3 regions of the Bacillus sp. JZ109 genome follow, and region 1 is predicted to be linked to each of the others. Evidence: a T-box and tRNA genes for the amino acid it is inferred to sense, from the RefSeq annotation. Region 1 holds a T-box; the other regions hold tRNA genes.
The links. A T-box is a leader RNA that pairs with one kind of tRNA and senses whether it is charged. The one in region 1 lies ahead of ileS (isoleucine--tRNA ligase), so its partner is inferred to be a tRNA-Ile.
Positions count from the first base shown of each region.

Region 2: it has a tRNA-Ile gene. The T-box ahead of ileS (isoleucine--tRNA ligase) is inferred to sense a tRNA for this amino acid. The anticodon was not compared.
Region 3: it has a tRNA-Ile gene. The T-box ahead of ileS (isoleucine--tRNA ligase) is inferred to sense a tRNA for this amino acid. The anticodon was not compared.

Region 1 is NZ_CP096388.1:2,465,093-2,471,125, forward strand. It holds gene M1D94_RS12960 (RluA family pseudouridine synthase) at 1-14, opposite strand, end outside; gene lspA (signal peptidase II) at 16-480, opposite strand; gene ylyA (sporulation-related RNA polymerase-binding protein YlyA) at 583-957, opposite strand; gene ileS (isoleucine--tRNA ligase) at 1,101-3,866, opposite strand; T-box leader at 3,919-4,145, opposite strand; gene divIVA (septum site-determining protein DivIVA) at 4,208-4,702, opposite strand; gene M1D94_RS12985 (YlmH family RNA-binding protein) at 4,796-5,569, opposite strand; gene M1D94_RS12990 (YggT family protein) at 5,630-5,902, opposite strand; gene sepF (cell division protein SepF) at 5,909-6,033, opposite strand, start outside.
Region 2 is NZ_CP096388.1:4,091,217-4,097,249, forward strand. It holds rRNA gene M1D94_RS21610 (23S ribosomal RNA) at 1-2,355, opposite strand, end outside; tRNA gene M1D94_RS21615 (tRNA-Ala) at 2,437-2,512, opposite strand; tRNA gene M1D94_RS21620 (tRNA-Ile) at 2,524-2,600, opposite strand; rRNA gene M1D94_RS21625 (16S ribosomal RNA) at 2,703-4,252, opposite strand; gene gyrA (DNA topoisomerase (ATP-hydrolyzing) subunit A) at 4,541-6,033, opposite strand, start outside.
Region 3 is NZ_CP096388.1:4,069,283-4,075,315, forward strand. It holds gene M1D94_RS21480 (5-bromo-4-chloroindolyl phosphate hydrolysis family protein) at 1-231, opposite strand, end outside; gene csfB (anti-sigma-G factor) at 351-545, opposite strand; rRNA gene rrf (5S ribosomal RNA) at 724-839, opposite strand; rRNA gene M1D94_RS21495 (23S ribosomal RNA) at 894-3,821, opposite strand; tRNA gene M1D94_RS21500 (tRNA-Ala) at 3,903-3,978, opposite strand; tRNA gene M1D94_RS21505 (tRNA-Ile) at 3,990-4,066, opposite strand; rRNA gene M1D94_RS21510 (16S ribosomal RNA) at 4,169-5,718, opposite strand; gene bofA (sigma-K factor-processing regulator BofA) at 5,964-6,033, opposite strand, start outside.

The sequences.
Region 1 (6,033 bases):
TCAATTTGATTCATGCTATTGCTCCTTTTTCTTTTTCCCGCTGTCCAACAGCATTTGTATAAATAAAAGCATTACGCCGACACATAGTGAAGAGTCCGCGATGTTAAATATCGGGTAATTGTAATTGACAATAATAACATGGATAAAATCCACAACTTCCTGTCTGACAGCCCGATCGATAAAGTTGCCGATGGCACCGCCAAGCATAAGTCCGAGGGCAACGCCAAGAAGCCTTTGTCCCTTTGTATAACGCTGTATGTAATAAACAATACCAATAATAACAGCGGTTGTTATGAGGTAGAAAAACCACATTTGACCCGCTAATATCCCCCATGCAGCACCCGTATTGCGATGGGAGGTGATATAGAATACCTGATCAATGATCGGAATGCTTTGGCCAAGTTCCATGTTCTTAACAACTAGCCATTTTGTCAATTGATCGGCTGCAATAATAAGTAGTGCAATCATATAATACAGCACAAACGTTCCTCCAGTTTACGGTTACTTTAATCCATTATGCATTTTATCAATAAAAAGCACTGGAGTAAAGAAATATCAGGCATATTAACCAGCCAGACACTGTTATTCATACAGTGCCTGACCATATTCGATATCCGTTGATTTCCATATCGGAAGCGTTTTTTTCTCAAATTGGACAGAATAAAGAAAATCGTTTGCTGTTCGGGCCGTCGGCAGCACCGCCAGCTTTGAAAGAGGAATGGGGGCCCCTGTTTCTTCACAGTATCCGAATGTGCCGTTTTCGATTTTTGACAATGCAAGGAGAACGTCTTGAAGCTCTTCTTTAATATGATAGATCAGAGTTGCTTTTTGTTTATGATTGATTGCTGCTTGCGGGCTTGTAGAAACCTGAAAGCAAGAATACTCAAATAATCTCGACTGTAATTCTTCTTTCATCAGAAGAAGTTCCGTATAAATTGCGGTCAGTTGATCATTCATTCTTCACAACTCCTGCTCTTAACGTAGTACCTTTATTGTTGCCTATGAATGATGATCTAAAGCCCATAAGATTTTTCCTGCCGTTCTAAAGGATGTCACTCTTGGCACAAAAAAAGCCCGGCTTTTACGCCGGGCCCTTTTCATTATTTTTGATAGTATTTTTCAACGATTTCAGCGTTGCGTAATGAAAGTGTAGGATATTTCGGATTTGCACCTACATCTTTTGAAATCACACGTGATCTCTCACACATTTCGCCTTCCGCTTTCTCGACAGCGATTTTACCCGTCGCAAAGCTTTGCGCATCGTTCGGCGCATCATTTTCTTCGCTGATTGTCAGTTCAGACACAATAAACAGCTGAGAAAGGTTTTCTTTTATGGAAGCCAAGAGCTCTTTGTTTTCTTTGTTTGGATACAATTTCAGGTTTGCTTCCAAAGATTTACCGATAATTTTTTCATTTCGCGCAGTTTCTAACGCTTTTAGCACGTCATCACGAAGAGCCATAAAGCGGTCAAATTTTTCTTCAGTCACTTCACTGTTTGGAACCGCGATTGTTTCCGGCATATCGGTCAGCTGAACGCTCTGCTCTTCAACAAATGTTAAATGAGACCACAATTCGTCTGCCGTATGTGGAAGGATAGGCGCTGAAAGCTTCACTAATGCAAGAAGCGTTTCGTAGAATACTGTCTGCATGCTGCGTCTATCCGGATGATCCGCATGCTCGATGTAGACAATATCTTTTGCAAAATCAAGGTAGAATGAGCTCAATTCGATTGTGCAGAAATTATGAATGCTGTGATACACAACCGCAAATTCGTACTCATCATACGCTTTTTTCACTTTATCAATCAGCTTGTTCAGCTTAATCAGCATATACTGATCCACTTCACGAAGATCTTCGACAGCCACCGCATTTGTTTTTGGATCAAAATCGAAAAGGTTGCCGTGAAGGAAACGGAACGTGTTGCGGATTTTACGATATACTTCCGCAACCTGCTTTAGAATGGCGTCAGACACGCGAACGTCCGCCTGATAATCCACTGAAGATACCCATAATCTTAAGATGTCGGCACCAAGCTGTTTCATAACTTTAGCCGGAACAACAACGTTACCGATTGATTTACTCATCTTGCGTCCTTCTCCATCCAGTGCGAACCCATGGCTGAGCACACCTTTATACGGCGCTTTCCCTGTTACGGCTACTGCTGTAGAAAGAGAAGAGTTAAACCAGCCGCGATATTGGTCAGATCCCTCTAGGTATAGATCAGCCGGGCGAACGAGGTCATCACGTTCTTCAAGCACTGCTTGATGTGAAGAGCCTGAATCAAACCAAACATCCATGATATCCTGTTCTTTTGTAAATGTGCCGTTCGGGCTGCCAGGATGCGTAAAGCCTTCCGGAAGAAGATCCTTTGCTTCTTTTTCAAACCAAATGTTTGATCCGTGCTGTCTGAACAATTCAGAAACATGTTCAATGGTTTCATCCGTAATAATTGGTTCTCCATTTTCGGCATAAAATACCGGAATCGGCACGCCCCACGCACGCTGTCTGGAAATACACCAGTCTCCGCGGTCCCGAACCATGTTGTGCAAACGCTGCTCGCCCCATTCAGGAACCCATTTGGTTTCTTTAATGGCATCCAGCAGGTCTGATCTGAAATCTTTAATAGACGCAAACCATTGCGCTGTCGCTCTGAAAATGGTTGGTTTTTTTGTTCTCCAATCATGCGGATAAGAGTGAGTAATGAATTCAAGCTTCACAAGTGCGCCTTTTTCATCAAGCTGCTGTGTGATCGCTTTGTTTGCATCATCATAAAACATGCCTTCAAAGCCAGGAGCTTCGCTTGTCATTACACCTTTTTCATCGACCGGGCAAAGCACATCTAAACCGTATTTTTGGCCGATGATAAAGTCATCTTCCCCATGTCCTGGCGCTGTATGAACACAGCCTGTTCCGGCATCAGTTGTTACGTGTTCACCAAGCATAACGAGAGAGTCTCTGCCATATAGCGGGTGTTCAGCGATAATGTTCTCAAGGTCTTTTCCTTTGACCGTTCTTGTCACTTCATACTGATCAAATCCGCATGCCGATGCAACATTTTCGACTAAGGCACTTGCTACGACAAAGCGGTCTTCACCTACTGCAATCACGCTGTACTCAAGATCAGGGTGCACTGAGATTCCGAGGTTCGCCGGAATTGTCCAAGGCGTTGTTGTCCAAATGATGATGCGCTCGCCGTTTTCAAGAACGCCTTTTCCGTCTTTTACACCAAAAGCGACGTAAATTGATGCTGAACGTTTGTCTTGATATTCGATCTCGGCTTCAGCCAGAGCAGACTCACTTGAAGGTGACCAGTTAACCGGTTTAAGGCCTTTGTAAATGTAGCCTCGTTTTGCCATTTCACCAAATACGCGGATTTGCTGCGCTTCGTATTCCGGTTTTAATGTCACATATGGGTTTTCCCAGTCACCGCGGACACCAAGACGTTTGAATTGCTCACGCTGTCCCTCGATTTGCTTCCAAGCGTACTCTTCGCATAGTTTGCGGAATTCCGCTACTGACATTTCTTTGCGGTTGACCTTTTTGTTTTTTGTCAGAGCTGTTTCAATTGGCAATCCGTGTGTATCCCAGCCCGGCACATACGGTGCGTTGTAGCCGCTCATTGATTTATAGCGGACAATGAAGTCTTTCAAAATCTTGTTAAGTGCATGGCCCATATGGATGTCGCCGTTTGCATACGGAGGTCCGTCATGTAAAACAAATTTCGGGCGGTCTTTCGTCCGTTCCTGAACAAGACGGTAGATATCCTCTTCCTCCCATTTTTTTTGAATGTCAGGCTCCCGGTTTGGCAAATTTCCACGCATCGGGAAATCTGTTTTCGGCATTAAGAGCGTGTCTTTAAAATCCATTTTCATTCCTCCACTGCATTTTTTCAGAAAATAAAAAAAGCCCTCTCATCCCATAAGGGACGAGAAAGCTTATCTCGCGGTACCACCCTTTTAGAAAAAGCAAGCATACACTTTTTCCTCTTGAGCATCGTAACGTGATGAACGTCCTAACCTACTGTGAGTTCAGCAAGGAAACTAAAGGGCTGATCTACATGATTCCGGCCATCCCGGACTCTCACCATCTCCGGGTCGCTATGAAGGCCTGAAGGAAACATGACTGTCCCTTTCAACCGTTTTTTCATCTGAATTTATGAACGTATTATATTCGACAAGCTAAGAAAATGTCAAGATAATCAGAGAATTTATTCCTTTTCCTCAAATACAGCGTCGACTTCATACTCAAGGAGATGATCCCAATCGTCATTTTTCAGAAGATCAAGCTGAGCTTCAATCAGCATTTGGAAACGTGTTCTGAACACTTTAGACTGTTTTTTCAGCTCTTCAATTTCCATTGCAATTTTTCTTGATTTTGATAACGATTCGTTGATAATGCGATCAGCGTTTTTCTCCGCTTCCCGAACAATCAGCTTTGCCTCTTTTTGAGAATTGCGTTTTACGTCTTCAGCCGCTTCTTGAGCAACTAAAATTGATTTATTCAATGTTTCCTCAATATTTGCAAAGTGTCCGATTCTTTCATCAAGCTCATTGACTTTCGCTTCAAGCTCAGTTTTCTTGCGGAGAACAATTTCGTAATCTTTTCTGACTTGGGCTAGGAATTCATTTACTTCATCTTCATCATATCCGCGAAAACTTTTTGTAAACGTCTTGTTGTGAATATCATTTGGCGTTAATGGCATGATGCCACCTCCATTTTTACATTTCAGTACGGTTATCTAGTTCACATTATAAAACAAATTTCGCACAGATGGAGAAAAAAACTGAAAAACCGACTATTTTTGTCGTTCAAACGTAACTCTCCATTTGTCTTTTTTGGTTTTCCCTTCGATTTTTGTTAAGCTGCACCGGCCAAAACCTCTGATTGACAGCATGTCCCCTTCCGCGACTATGTATGAAGGATCTTCAACCACCTTCCAGTTCACTTTCACAAGGCCGTTTTTCACAAGCGTCTGTGATTTTTGGCGGGATTGCCTGCTCATAGCGGCGCAGACGGCGTCAAGCCTTAAAGAAGAAACCGTGTCATCTCTTATTTCGACATCAACTGCTGGAATGTTAAGGTCTGACAAGTCGATTTTCTCTAGGCTGACCGCCGCTTTGCCTGCTTGGGTCAGCTGTGCAGCCACAAAATCAGCGGTATCGGCTGAGACAATCAATTGCACTGCTGTCTCAGAAAACACGATGTCACCGAATTTTTGCCGCTTTAATCCTATGCCCATTAATGCACCAAGCAGAGAACGATGATCTACTGAGACAAACTTGTCAGCATAACGGACGTTAAACGCCTGCAATTCAAAATCCGATTCTTCCGGAGTAATGTACTCTGGATACAGAATCGCCCGTTTCCGCTCCGCTCTGTCATAGCCGCCGGAAAAAGCAAGCCCGACGTCAGCCTGTCCCGTAACAGCAGAGAGGATGACCTGCTCTCGGGGATCTAAAAAGTCGGTCAGCTTCATCCGGTACTGCTCCTGGACAATTCTTTTCCATTCGAGCGCCTGATCAATAAAGGCCCGCTCGTCTTTTCTGAAGTGCTGATATATATCGCTCATCGTCTTTCCCTTCTATGTAAAGAGGCTTGGCTGCTGCCAAGCCCCTATCAAACTGTCACATTAAAACGCAATCATGCGATAAAGCCCCCACAAGCCGGTTGTCGCAAACCGAAGCACAAGTATTGCTACGATTGGTGAAATATCCAGCATTGCAATCGGAGGAATGATTTTTCTGAATGGTTCGAGATATGGTTCACAAATCGAAGCCAAAAAACGCCCGACTGCTGTTTCCCTCGTACTCGGCACCCATGACATAAAAATATATATGATCAGGGCAAATGAGTATATTGTGATTAATAAGTTTAAAACCGAAAAAACTTGATAAAGGATCATCTCGCTTTACCACCTCTGATGTTCGTCTTCAGATATGAGCTCAGAAATTGTGCCTGATACATCTACGTTGTCAGGCGTGCAGAGGAAAATATCTGAGCCGATTCTTTGAATATCGCCGCCAATGGCATAAA
Region 2 (6,033 bases), 1.6 Mb from region 1:
ACACTCTGCGAATGATTTCCAACCATTCTGAGGGAACCTTTGGGCGCCTCCGTTACCTTTTAGGAGGCGACCGCCCCAGTCAAACTGCCCACCTGACACTGTCTCCCCGCCCGATAAGGGCGGCGGGTTAGAAGGTCAATACAGCCAGGGTAGTATCCCACCGATGCCTCCACCGAAGCTGGCGCTCCGGTTTCCAAGGCTCCTACCTATCCTGTACAAGCTGTACCAACATTCAATATCAGGCTGCAGTAAAGCTCCACGGGGTCTTTCCGTCCTGTCGCGGGTAACCTGCATCTTCACAGGTACTATAATTTCACCGAGTCTCTCGTTGAGACAGTGCCCAGATCGTTGCGCCTTTCGTGCGGGTCGGAACTTACCCGACAAGGAATTTCGCTACCTTAGGACCGTTATAGTTACGGCCGCCGTTTACTGGGGCTTCAATTCGCACCTTCGCTTACGCTAAGCGCTCCTCTTAACCTTCCAGCACCGGGCAGGCGTCAGCCCCTATACTTCGCCTTACGGCTTCGCAGAGACCTGTGTTTTTGCTAAACAGTCGCCTGGGCCTATTCACTGCGGCTCTCTCGGGCTTGCACCCTAACAGAGCACCCCTTCTCCCGAAGTTACGGGGTCATTTTGCCGAGTTCCTTAACGAGAGTTCTCTCGATCACCTTAGGATTCTCTCCTCGCCTACCTGTGTCGGTTTGCGGTACGGGCACCTCTCACCTCGCTAGAGGCTTTTCTTGGCAGTGTGGAATCAGGAACTTCGCTACTATATTTCGCTCGCCATCACAGCTCAGCCTTATGGGAAACGGATTTGCCTATTTCCCAGCCTAACTGCTTGGACGCGGATATCCAATACCGCGCTTACCCTATCCTCCTGCGTCCCCCCATTGCTCAAATGGTGAGGAGGTGGTACAGGAATATCAACCTGTTGTCCATCGCCTACGCCTTTCGGCCTCGGCTTAGGTCCCGACTAACCCTGAGCGGACGAGCCTTCCTCAGGAAACCTTAGGCATTCGGTGGAGGGGATTCTCACCCCTCTTTCGCTACTCATACCGGCATTCTCACTTCTAAGCGCTCCACCAGTCCTTCCGGTCTGGCTTCACAGCCCTTAGAACGCTCTCCTACCACTGTTCGAAGAACAGTCCGCAGCTTCGGTGATACGTTTAGCCCCGGTACATTTTCGGCGCAGAGTCACTCGACCAGTGAGCTATTACGCACTCTTTAAATGGTGGCTGCTTCTAAGCCAACATCCTGGTTGTCTAAGCAACTCCACATCCTTTTCCACTTAACGTATACTTTGGGACCTTAGCTGGCGGTCTGGGCTGTTTCCCTTTCGACTACGGATCTTATCACTCGCAGTCTGACTCCCAAGGATAAGTCATTGGCATTCGGAGTTTGACTGAATTCGGTAACCCGGTAGGGGCCCCTAGTCCAATCAGTGCTCTACCTCCAAGACTCTTACCTTGAGGCTAGCCCTAAAGCTATTTCGGAGAGAACCAGCTATCTCCAGGTTCGATTGGCATTTCACCCCTACCCACACCTCATCCCCGCACTTTTCAACGTGCGTGGGTTCGGGCCTCCATTCAGTGTTACCTGAACTTCACCCTGGACATGGGTAGATCACCTGGTTTCGGGTCTACGACCACGTACTCATGCGCCCTATTCAGACTCGCTTTCGCTGCGGCTCCGCATCTTCTGCTTAACCTTGCACGGGATCGTAACTCGCCGGTTCATTCTACAAAAGGCACGCCATCACCCGTTAACGGGCTCTGACTACTTGTAGGCACACGGTTTCAGGATCTCTTTCACTCCCCTTCCGGGGTGCTTTTCACCTTTCCCTCACGGTACTGGTTCACTATCGGTCACTAGGGAGTATTTAGCCTTGGGAGATGGTCCTCCCGGATTCCGACGGAATTTCACGTGTTCCGCCGTACTCAGGATCCACTCAGGAGAGAACGAAGTTTTGACTACAGGGCTGTTACCTCCTATGGCGGGCCTTTCCAGACCTCTTCATCTACCTCGTTCCTTTGTAACTCCGTACAGAGTGTCCTACAACCCCAAGAGGCAAGCCTCTTGGTTTGGGCTAATCCCGTTTCGCTCGCCGCTACTCAGGGAATCGCATTTGCTTTCTCTTCCTCCGGGTACTTAGATGTTTCAGTTCCCCGGGTCTGCCTTCTCATATCCTATGAATTCAGATATGGATACCACTCCATTACGAGTGGTGGGTTTCCCCATTCGGAAATCTCCGGATCAAAGCTTGCTTACAGCTCCCCGAAGCATATCGGTGTTCGTCCCGTCCTTCATCGGCTCCTAGTGCCAAGGCATCCACCGTGCGCCCTTTCTAACTTAACCGTTAAAAAGAATCACTATGTGATATCTTGTGTTACTAATTGAATGTGATGTCTACTGTTATCTAGTTTTCAAAGAACACGTTGGTGGAGCCTAGCGGGATCGAACCGCTGACCTCCTGCGTGCAAAGCAGGCGCTCTCCCAGCTGAGCTAAGGCCCCGTTATATAAGATGGTGGGCCTGAGTGGACTCGAACCACCGACCTCACGCTTATCAGGCGTGCGCTCTAACCAGCTGAGCTACAGGCCCATCTTAACTTATTCAAGGAACAAAGTTCCTTCAAAACTAAACAAGACAGGGAACGTTCTGTTTATAAGACCCAAGGTCTTATATTCCGTAAAATATCCTTAGAAAGGAGGTGATCCAGCCGCACCTTCCGATACGGCTACCTTGTTACGACTTCACCCCAATCATCTGTCCCACCTTCGGCGGCTGGCTCCTAAAAGGTTACCTCACCGACTTCGGGTGTTACAAACTCTCGTGGTGTGACGGGCGGTGTGTACAAGGCCCGGGAACGTATTCACCGCGGCATGCTGATCCGCGATTACTAGCGATTCCAGCTTCACGCAGTCGAGTTGCAGACTGCGATCCGAACTGAGAACAGATTTGTGGGATTGGCTTAACCTCGCGGTTTCGCTGCCCTTTGTTCTGTCCATTGTAGCACGTGTGTAGCCCAGGTCATAAGGGGCATGATGATTTGACGTCATCCCCACCTTCCTCCGGTTTGTCACCGGCAGTCACCTTAGAGTGCCCAACTGAATGCTGGCAACTAAGATCAAGGGTTGCGCTCGTTGCGGGACTTAACCCAACATCTCACGACACGAGCTGACGACAACCATGCACCACCTGTCACTCTGCCCCCGAAGGGGACGTCCTATCTCTAGGATTGTCAGAGGATGTCAAGACCTGGTAAGGTTCTTCGCGTTGCTTCGAATTAAACCACATGCTCCACCGCTTGTGCGGGCCCCCGTCAATTCCTTTGAGTTTCAGTCTTGCGACCGTACTCCCCAGGCGGAGTGCTTAATGCGTTAGCTGCAGCACTAAGGGGCGGAAACCCCCTAACACTTAGCACTCATCGTTTACGGCGTGGACTACCAGGGTATCTAATCCTGTTCGCTCCCCACGCTTTCGCTCCTCAGCGTCAGTTACAGACCAGAGAGTCGCCTTCGCCACTGGTGTTCCTCCACATCTCTACGCATTTCACCGCTACACGTGGAATTCCACTCTCCTCTTCTGCACTCAAGTTCCCCAGTTTCCAATGACCCTCCCCGGTTGAGCCGGGGGCTTTCACATCAGACTTAAGAAACCGCCTGCGAGCCCTTTACGCCCAATAATTCCGGACAACGCTTGCCACCTACGTATTACCGCGGCTGCTGGCACGTAGTTAGCCGTGGCTTTCTGGTTAGGTACCGTCAAGGTACCGCCCTATTCGAACGGTACTTGTTCTTCCCTAACAACAGAGCTTTACGATCCGAAAACCTTCATCACTCACGCGGCGTTGCTCCGTCAGACTTTCGTCCATTGCGGAAGATTCCCTACTGCTGCCTCCCGTAGGAGTCTGGGCCGTGTCTCAGTCCCAGTGTGGCCGATCACCCTCTCAGGTCGGCTACGCATCGTCGCCTTGGTGAGCCGTTACCTCACCAACTAGCTAATGCGCCGCGGGTCCATCTGTAAGTGGTAGCCGAAGCCACCTTTTATGTTTGAACCATGCGGTTCAAACAACCATCCGGTATTAGCCCCGGTTTCCCGGAGTTATCCCAGTCTTACAGGCAGGTTACCCACGTGTTACTCACCCGTCCGCCGCTAACATCAGGGAGCAAGCTCCCATCTGTCCGCTCGACTTGCATGTATTAGGCACGCCGCCAGCGTTCGTCCTGAGCCAGGATCAAACTCTCCGATAAAGTAGTTTGACTGACTACGCACATCGCTGTGCGATTTATAAAAAATGAATTAACAGGTACGTTTTGTCTTGTTTAGTTTTCAAAGAACTTTGTGTGCTTCTCTCGAAGCGACTACTTAATAGTAACATTTTTAGTTAACTAGGTCAATACTTTTTTAAAAAAGTTTTTACTAGTCATAATGGTCATGCTTGTGTCTTTAAAAAGACAACAGAAATGATTATACCATAATTTTTATGACTGTAAAGGGTTATGACAAAAAAAGCACAGCTATTTCAGCTGCGCTTTTTTTCACACTTCTTCTTGTTCTTCTTCATTCTCATCTTCTTCGTTTTTCTCTACTAAAGCTACTGTAGCAACATGCTCTTCTTCTGCCATTCTGATGAGACGCACACCTTGAGTGACACGTCCGGTGATGGAGATATCATTGATGTCCATTCTGATGAGTACGCCGCTAGCTGTAATAATCATTAAGTCCTCTTCACCTTTAGTAGCTTTCACTGCTACTAGTTGGCCGTTGTTCTCGGTGATTTTCGCTGTTTTGAGTCCTTTTCCGCCCCGGCTTTGGGTTCTGTACTCTTCAGCCGGAGTTCGTTTTCCGTACCCTTTTTCAGTTACGATAAGGACGTGTGATTCTTCCTCTAAAATCTCCATGCCGACAACAACGTCGTCATCCGTCAGAGTGATGCCTTTTACGCCCGCCGCAGTTCTTCCCATCTCTCGGACATCTGTTTCAGGGAAACGGATCAGTAAACCGTTTTTCGTTCCAATGATGATTTGTTTTGTGCCGTCAGTCAGACGTACACCCATCAGTTCATCATCTTCACGAAGACTCAGAGCAATTAGACCATTGTTGCGGATATTAGCGAATTGAGATAGCGATGTTCGTTTTGAAACCCCATGCTTTGTAGTGAAGAAAAGGTAAAGCTCCGCATTGAATTCCGTGACTGGAATAATCGCGTTGATCCACTCACCCTTTTCTACCTCCAGCAGGTTAATAATCGGGATTCCTTTTGCCGTTCTGCCGTATTCAGGGATTTCATACCCTTTTGCACGATACACTTTCCCCTTGTTCGAGAAGAAGAGAATCGTGTCATGAGTTGACGTAGAGATCAAATGTTCAACGAAATCATCTTCGTTTGTTCCCATACCTTGTACACCTTTTCCGCCCCGTTTTTGACTGCGGTAAGTTGATGCAGGAAGACGTTTGACGTATCCGTTGTGCGTCAGAGTAACTACGATATTTTCTCTCTCGATGAGATCTTCATCTTCAATTGTCTCCAGTCCAGAAGTGACGATCTCAGTACGTCTTTCATCGTTAAAACGCTCTTTGATTTCCGTGAGTTCTTCACGAATGATCTCAAGCACTTTATATTCATTTGCCAAGATGTCTTTTAGCTCTGCAATTAATTTAACAAGAGATTGGTATTCTTCTTCGATCTTTTCACGTTCCAGTCCCGTTAAACGCTGGAGCCTCATGTCAAGGATCGCTTGTGCTTGCTTCTCTGTCAGTGAGAATTGTTCAATTAAACCTGTTCTCGCAATTTCAGCCGTTTGAGAATTACGGATAAGGGAGATAACTGCATCGAGATGATCCAGTGCAACTCTCAATCCTTCCAAGATATGAGCTCTCGCTTCTGCTTTACGCAATTCATAAGCAGTACGGCGTCTAATGACAACTTTTTGATGGTCAAGGTAATGCTCCAGGCATTGCTTAAGAGTTAAAACTTTCGGCTGGCCATCAACAAGTGCAAGCAGGTTGATGCCAAAAGATGTTTGTAGAG
Region 3 (6,033 bases), 1.6 Mb from region 1:
TAAATTTTTCTTAATGTAAGCATACTCTCTTCCTGTCAATTCATGCTTTTTAAGAAATAACCGTCTTGCATTCCAGATGCCAGCTATATATACGGCTGCTCCAGAAGCAAGCCCATAAACAATAGATAAAAAAAGCGACTGGTTTAAACCAAAAAAGCTCAATATTCCAATGAAAACAAAAGTCGCACTGCTAGTTAAACTCCACATCAAAAAGTAAAAAAATCTCTGCATGAGATAATCGACTCCTGTGTCTATACTCAGTTTTAATATTATTATCTACTACGTTCAATCCTTAAACAAGTTTCATCTTCTTTTTATTATTAAGAGTATAAAAAAAGACCTTTTCAGGTCTATGAATATAATGGCGGTGTATGAATGCTCTTTAGTTTTTTTACGTAAAACGCATAGTCAGGATCAGAAGTTGATGTAGAAATTACTTTTCTCTCACAATCTAAGCATATGAATTTCGTATAAAGATGAATGCCTCTATTCTTCTCTTGATCACAAATCACACATGTATGATTAAGTTTAACTGTTTCGTCCATCTTCTCCACCTCCGTACAATTAGCCTCCCCTTAAAACGGATATTGTATACACTATTTAGATCTTTTCGAAACTTGAAATCAGTATATGGGCTGTATAAGCCCTCGGTGTTTGTATTTGTTTGATTTTCTCGATCTTGAGTAAACAAAAAACCCAGCTCAATGAGCTGGGTTTAAGCTTGCTTGGCGGCGTCCTACTCTCACAGGGGGAAACCCCCGACTACCATCGGCGCTGAAGAGCTTAACTTCCGTGTTCGGTATGGGAACGGGTGTGACCTCTTCGCTATCGCCACCAAACAAATTGAGAGTGTTCTCTCAAAACTAGATAACAGGTGTGACATCATTCAAAATATGGTTAAGTCCTCGATCGATTAGTATCTGTCAGCTCCATGTGTCGCCACACTTCCACCTCAGACCTATCAACCTGATCATCTTTCAGGGATCTTACTTCCTTGCGGAATGGGAAATCTCATCTTGAGGGGGGCTTCATGCTTAGATGCTTTCAGCACTTATCCCGTCCGCACATAGCTACCCAGCGATGCCCTTGGCAGAACAACTGGTACACCAGCGGTGCGTCCATCCCGGTCCTCTCGTACTAAGGACAGCTCCTCTCAAATTTCCTGCGCCCGCGACGGATAGGGACCGAACTGTCTCACGACGTTCTGAACCCAGCTCGCGTACCGCTTTAATGGGCGAACAGCCCAACCCTTGGGACCGACTACAGCCCCAGGATGCGATGAGCCGACATCGAGGTGCCAAACCTCCCCGTCGATGTGGACTCTTGGGGGAGATAAGCCTGTTATCCCCGGGGTAGCTTTTATCCGTTGAGCGATGGCCCTTCCATGCGGAACCACCGGATCACTAAGCCCGACTTTCGTCCCTGCTCGACTTGTAGGTCTCGCAGTCAAGCTCCCTTGTGCCTTTACACTCTGCGAATGATTTCCAACCATTCTGAGGGAACCTTTGGGCGCCTCCGTTACCTTTTAGGAGGCGACCGCCCCAGTCAAACTGCCCACCTGACACTGTCTCCCCGCCCGATAAGGGCGGCGGGTTAGAAGGTCAATACAGCCAGGGTAGTATCCCACCGATGCCTCCACCGAAGCTGGCGCTCCGGTTTCCAAGGCTCCTACCTATCCTGTACAAGCTGTACCAACATTCAATATCAGGCTGCAGTAAAGCTCCACGGGGTCTTTCCGTCCTGTCGCGGGTAACCTGCATCTTCACAGGTACTATAATTTCACCGAGTCTCTCGTTGAGACAGTGCCCAGATCGTTGCGCCTTTCGTGCGGGTCGGAACTTACCCGACAAGGAATTTCGCTACCTTAGGACCGTTATAGTTACGGCCGCCGTTTACTGGGGCTTCAATTCGCACCTTCGCTTACGCTAAGCGCTCCTCTTAACCTTCCAGCACCGGGCAGGCGTCAGCCCCTATACTTCGCCTTACGGCTTCGCAGAGACCTGTGTTTTTGCTAAACAGTCGCCTGGGCCTATTCACTGCGGCTCTCTCGGGCTTGCACCCTAACAGAGCACCCCTTCTCCCGAAGTTACGGGGTCATTTTGCCGAGTTCCTTAACGAGAGTTCTCTCGATCACCTTAGGATTCTCTCCTCGCCTACCTGTGTCGGTTTGCGGTACGGGCACCTCTCACCTCGCTAGAGGCTTTTCTTGGCAGTGTGGAATCAGGAACTTCGCTACTATATTTCGCTCGCCATCACAGCTCAGCCTTATGGGAAACGGATTTGCCTATTTCCCAGCCTAACTGCTTGGACGCGGATATCCAATACCGCGCTTACCCTATCCTCCTGCGTCCCCCCATTGCTCAAATGGTGAGGAGGTGGTACAGGAATATCAACCTGTTGTCCATCGCCTACGCCTTTCGGCCTCGGCTTAGGTCCCGACTAACCCTGAGCGGACGAGCCTTCCTCAGGAAACCTTAGGCATTCGGTGGAGGGGATTCTCACCCCTCTTTCGCTACTCATACCGGCATTCTCACTTCTAAGCGCTCCACCAGTCCTTCCGGTCTGGCTTCACAGCCCTTAGAACGCTCTCCTACCACTGTTCGAAGAACAGTCCGCAGCTTCGGTGATACGTTTAGCCCCGGTACATTTTCGGCGCAGAGTCACTCGACCAGTGAGCTATTACGCACTCTTTAAATGGTGGCTGCTTCTAAGCCAACATCCTGGTTGTCTAAGCAACTCCACATCCTTTTCCACTTAACGTATACTTTGGGACCTTAGCTGGCGGTCTGGGCTGTTTCCCTTTCGACTACGGATCTTATCACTCGCAGTCTGACTCCCAAGGATAAGTCATTGGCATTCGGAGTTTGACTGAATTCGGTAACCCGGTAGGGGCCCCTAGTCCAATCAGTGCTCTACCTCCAAGACTCTTACCTTGAGGCTAGCCCTAAAGCTATTTCGGAGAGAACCAGCTATCTCCAGGTTCGATTGGCATTTCACCCCTACCCACACCTCATCCCCGCACTTTTCAACGTGCGTGGGTTCGGGCCTCCATTCAGTGTTACCTGAACTTCACCCTGGACATGGGTAGATCACCTGGTTTCGGGTCTACGACCACGTACTCATGCGCCCTATTCAGACTCGCTTTCGCTGCGGCTCCGCATCTTCTGCTTAACCTTGCACGGGATCGTAACTCGCCGGTTCATTCTACAAAAGGCACGCCATCACCCGTTAACGGGCTCTGACTACTTGTAGGCACACGGTTTCAGGATCTCTTTCACTCCCCTTCCGGGGTGCTTTTCACCTTTCCCTCACGGTACTGGTTCACTATCGGTCACTAGGGAGTATTTAGCCTTGGGAGATGGTCCTCCCGGATTCCGACGGAATTTCACGTGTTCCGCCGTACTCAGGATCCACTCAGGAGAGAACGAAGTTTTGACTACAGGGCTGTTACCTCCTATGGCGGGCCTTTCCAGACCTCTTCATCTACCTCGTTCCTTTGTAACTCCGTACAGAGTGTCCTACAACCCCAAGAGGCAAGCCTCTTGGTTTGGGCTAATCCCGTTTCGCTCGCCGCTACTCAGGGAATCGCATTTGCTTTCTCTTCCTCCGGGTACTTAGATGTTTCAGTTCCCCGGGTCTGCCTTCTCATATCCTATGAATTCAGATATGGATACCACTCCATTACGAGTGGTGGGTTTCCCCATTCGGAAATCTCCGGATCAAAGCTTGCTTACAGCTCCCCGAAGCATATCGGTGTTCGTCCCGTCCTTCATCGGCTCCTAGTGCCAAGGCATCCACCGTGCGCCCTTTCTAACTTAACCGTTAAAAAGAATCACTATGTGATATCTTGTATTACTAATTGAATGTGATGTCTACTGTTATCTAGTTTTCAAAGAACACGTTGGTGGAGCCTAGCGGGATCGAACCGCTGACCTCCTGCGTGCAAAGCAGGCGCTCTCCCAGCTGAGCTAAGGCCCCGTTATATAAGATGGTGGGCCTGAGTGGACTCGAACCACCGACCTCACGCTTATCAGGCGTGCGCTCTAACCAGCTGAGCTACAGGCCCATCTTAACTTATTCAAGGAACAAAGTTCCTTCAAAACTAAACAAGACAGGGAACGTTCTGTTTATAAGACCCAAGGTCTTATATTCCGTAAAATATCCTTAGAAAGGAGGTGATCCAGCCGCACCTTCCGATACGGCTACCTTGTTACGACTTCACCCCAATCATCTGTCCCACCTTCGGCGGCTGGCTCCTAAAAGGTTACCTCACCGACTTCGGGTGTTACAAACTCTCGTGGTGTGACGGGCGGTGTGTACAAGGCCCGGGAACGTATTCACCGCGGCATGCTGATCCGCGATTACTAGCGATTCCAGCTTCACGCAGTCGAGTTGCAGACTGCGATCCGAACTGAGAACAGATTTGTGGGATTGGCTTAACCTCGCGGTTTCGCTGCCCTTTGTTCTGTCCATTGTAGCACGTGTGTAGCCCAGGTCATAAGGGGCATGATGATTTGACGTCATCCCCACCTTCCTCCGGTTTGTCACCGGCAGTCACCTTAGAGTGCCCAACTGAATGCTGGCAACTAAGATCAAGGGTTGCGCTCGTTGCGGGACTTAACCCAACATCTCACGACACGAGCTGACGACAACCATGCACCACCTGTCACTCTGCCCCCGAAGGGGACGTCCTATCTCTAGGATTGTCAGAGGATGTCAAGACCTGGTAAGGTTCTTCGCGTTGCTTCGAATTAAACCACATGCTCCACCGCTTGTGCGGGCCCCCGTCAATTCCTTTGAGTTTCAGTCTTGCGACCGTACTCCCCAGGCGGAGTGCTTAATGCGTTAGCTGCAGCACTAAGGGGCGGAAACCCCCTAACACTTAGCACTCATCGTTTACGGCGTGGACTACCAGGGTATCTAATCCTGTTCGCTCCCCACGCTTTCGCTCCTCAGCGTCAGTTACAGACCAGAGAGTCGCCTTCGCCACTGGTGTTCCTCCACATCTCTACGCATTTCACCGCTACACGTGGAATTCCACTCTCCTCTTCTGCACTCAAGTTCCCCAGTTTCCAATGACCCTCCCCGGTTGAGCCGGGGGCTTTCACATCAGACTTAAGAAACCGCCTGCGAGCCCTTTACGCCCAATAATTCCGGACAACGCTTGCCACCTACGTATTACCGCGGCTGCTGGCACGTAGTTAGCCGTGGCTTTCTGGTTAGGTACCGTCAAGGTACCGCCCTATTCGAACGGTACTTGTTCTTCCCTAACAACAGAGCTTTACGATCCGAAAACCTTCATCACTCACGCGGCGTTGCTCCGTCAGACTTTCGTCCATTGCGGAAGATTCCCTACTGCTGCCTCCCGTAGGAGTCTGGGCCGTGTCTCAGTCCCAGTGTGGCCGATCACCCTCTCAGGTCGGCTACGCATCGTCGCCTTGGTGAGCCGTTACCTCACCAACTAGCTAATGCGCCGCGGGTCCATCTGTAAGTGGTAGCCGAAGCCACCTTTTATGTTTGAACCATGCGGTTCAAACAACCATCCGGTATTAGCCCCGGTTTCCCGGAGTTATCCCAGTCTTACAGGCAGGTTACCCACGTGTTACTCACCCGTCCGCCGCTAACATCAGGGAGCAAGCTCCCATCTGTCCGCTCGACTTGCATGTATTAGGCACGCCGCCAGCGTTCGTCCTGAGCCAGGATCAAACTCTCCGATAAAGTAGTTTGACTGACTACGCACATCGCTGTGCGATTTTTAAAAACTGAATTAACAGGTACGTTTTGTCTTGTTTAGTTTTCAAAGAACTTTGTTTACCGCTCGTTTAAGCGACTTTATTATCATAACATTTACCGCCGCTACTGTCAACAACTTTTTAGCATTTTCTTTTCAAAAAAGCTGTTCGTCATCAGCGACGTATATTAGAATAACACCTTCAGTTGTCTAAGTCAATACATAATATCAATTAAATGATAAATTGCTTAATGACGACTAACGCAGCTATTCCGGGTATTCCTAAAATTCCGCTGATAGCT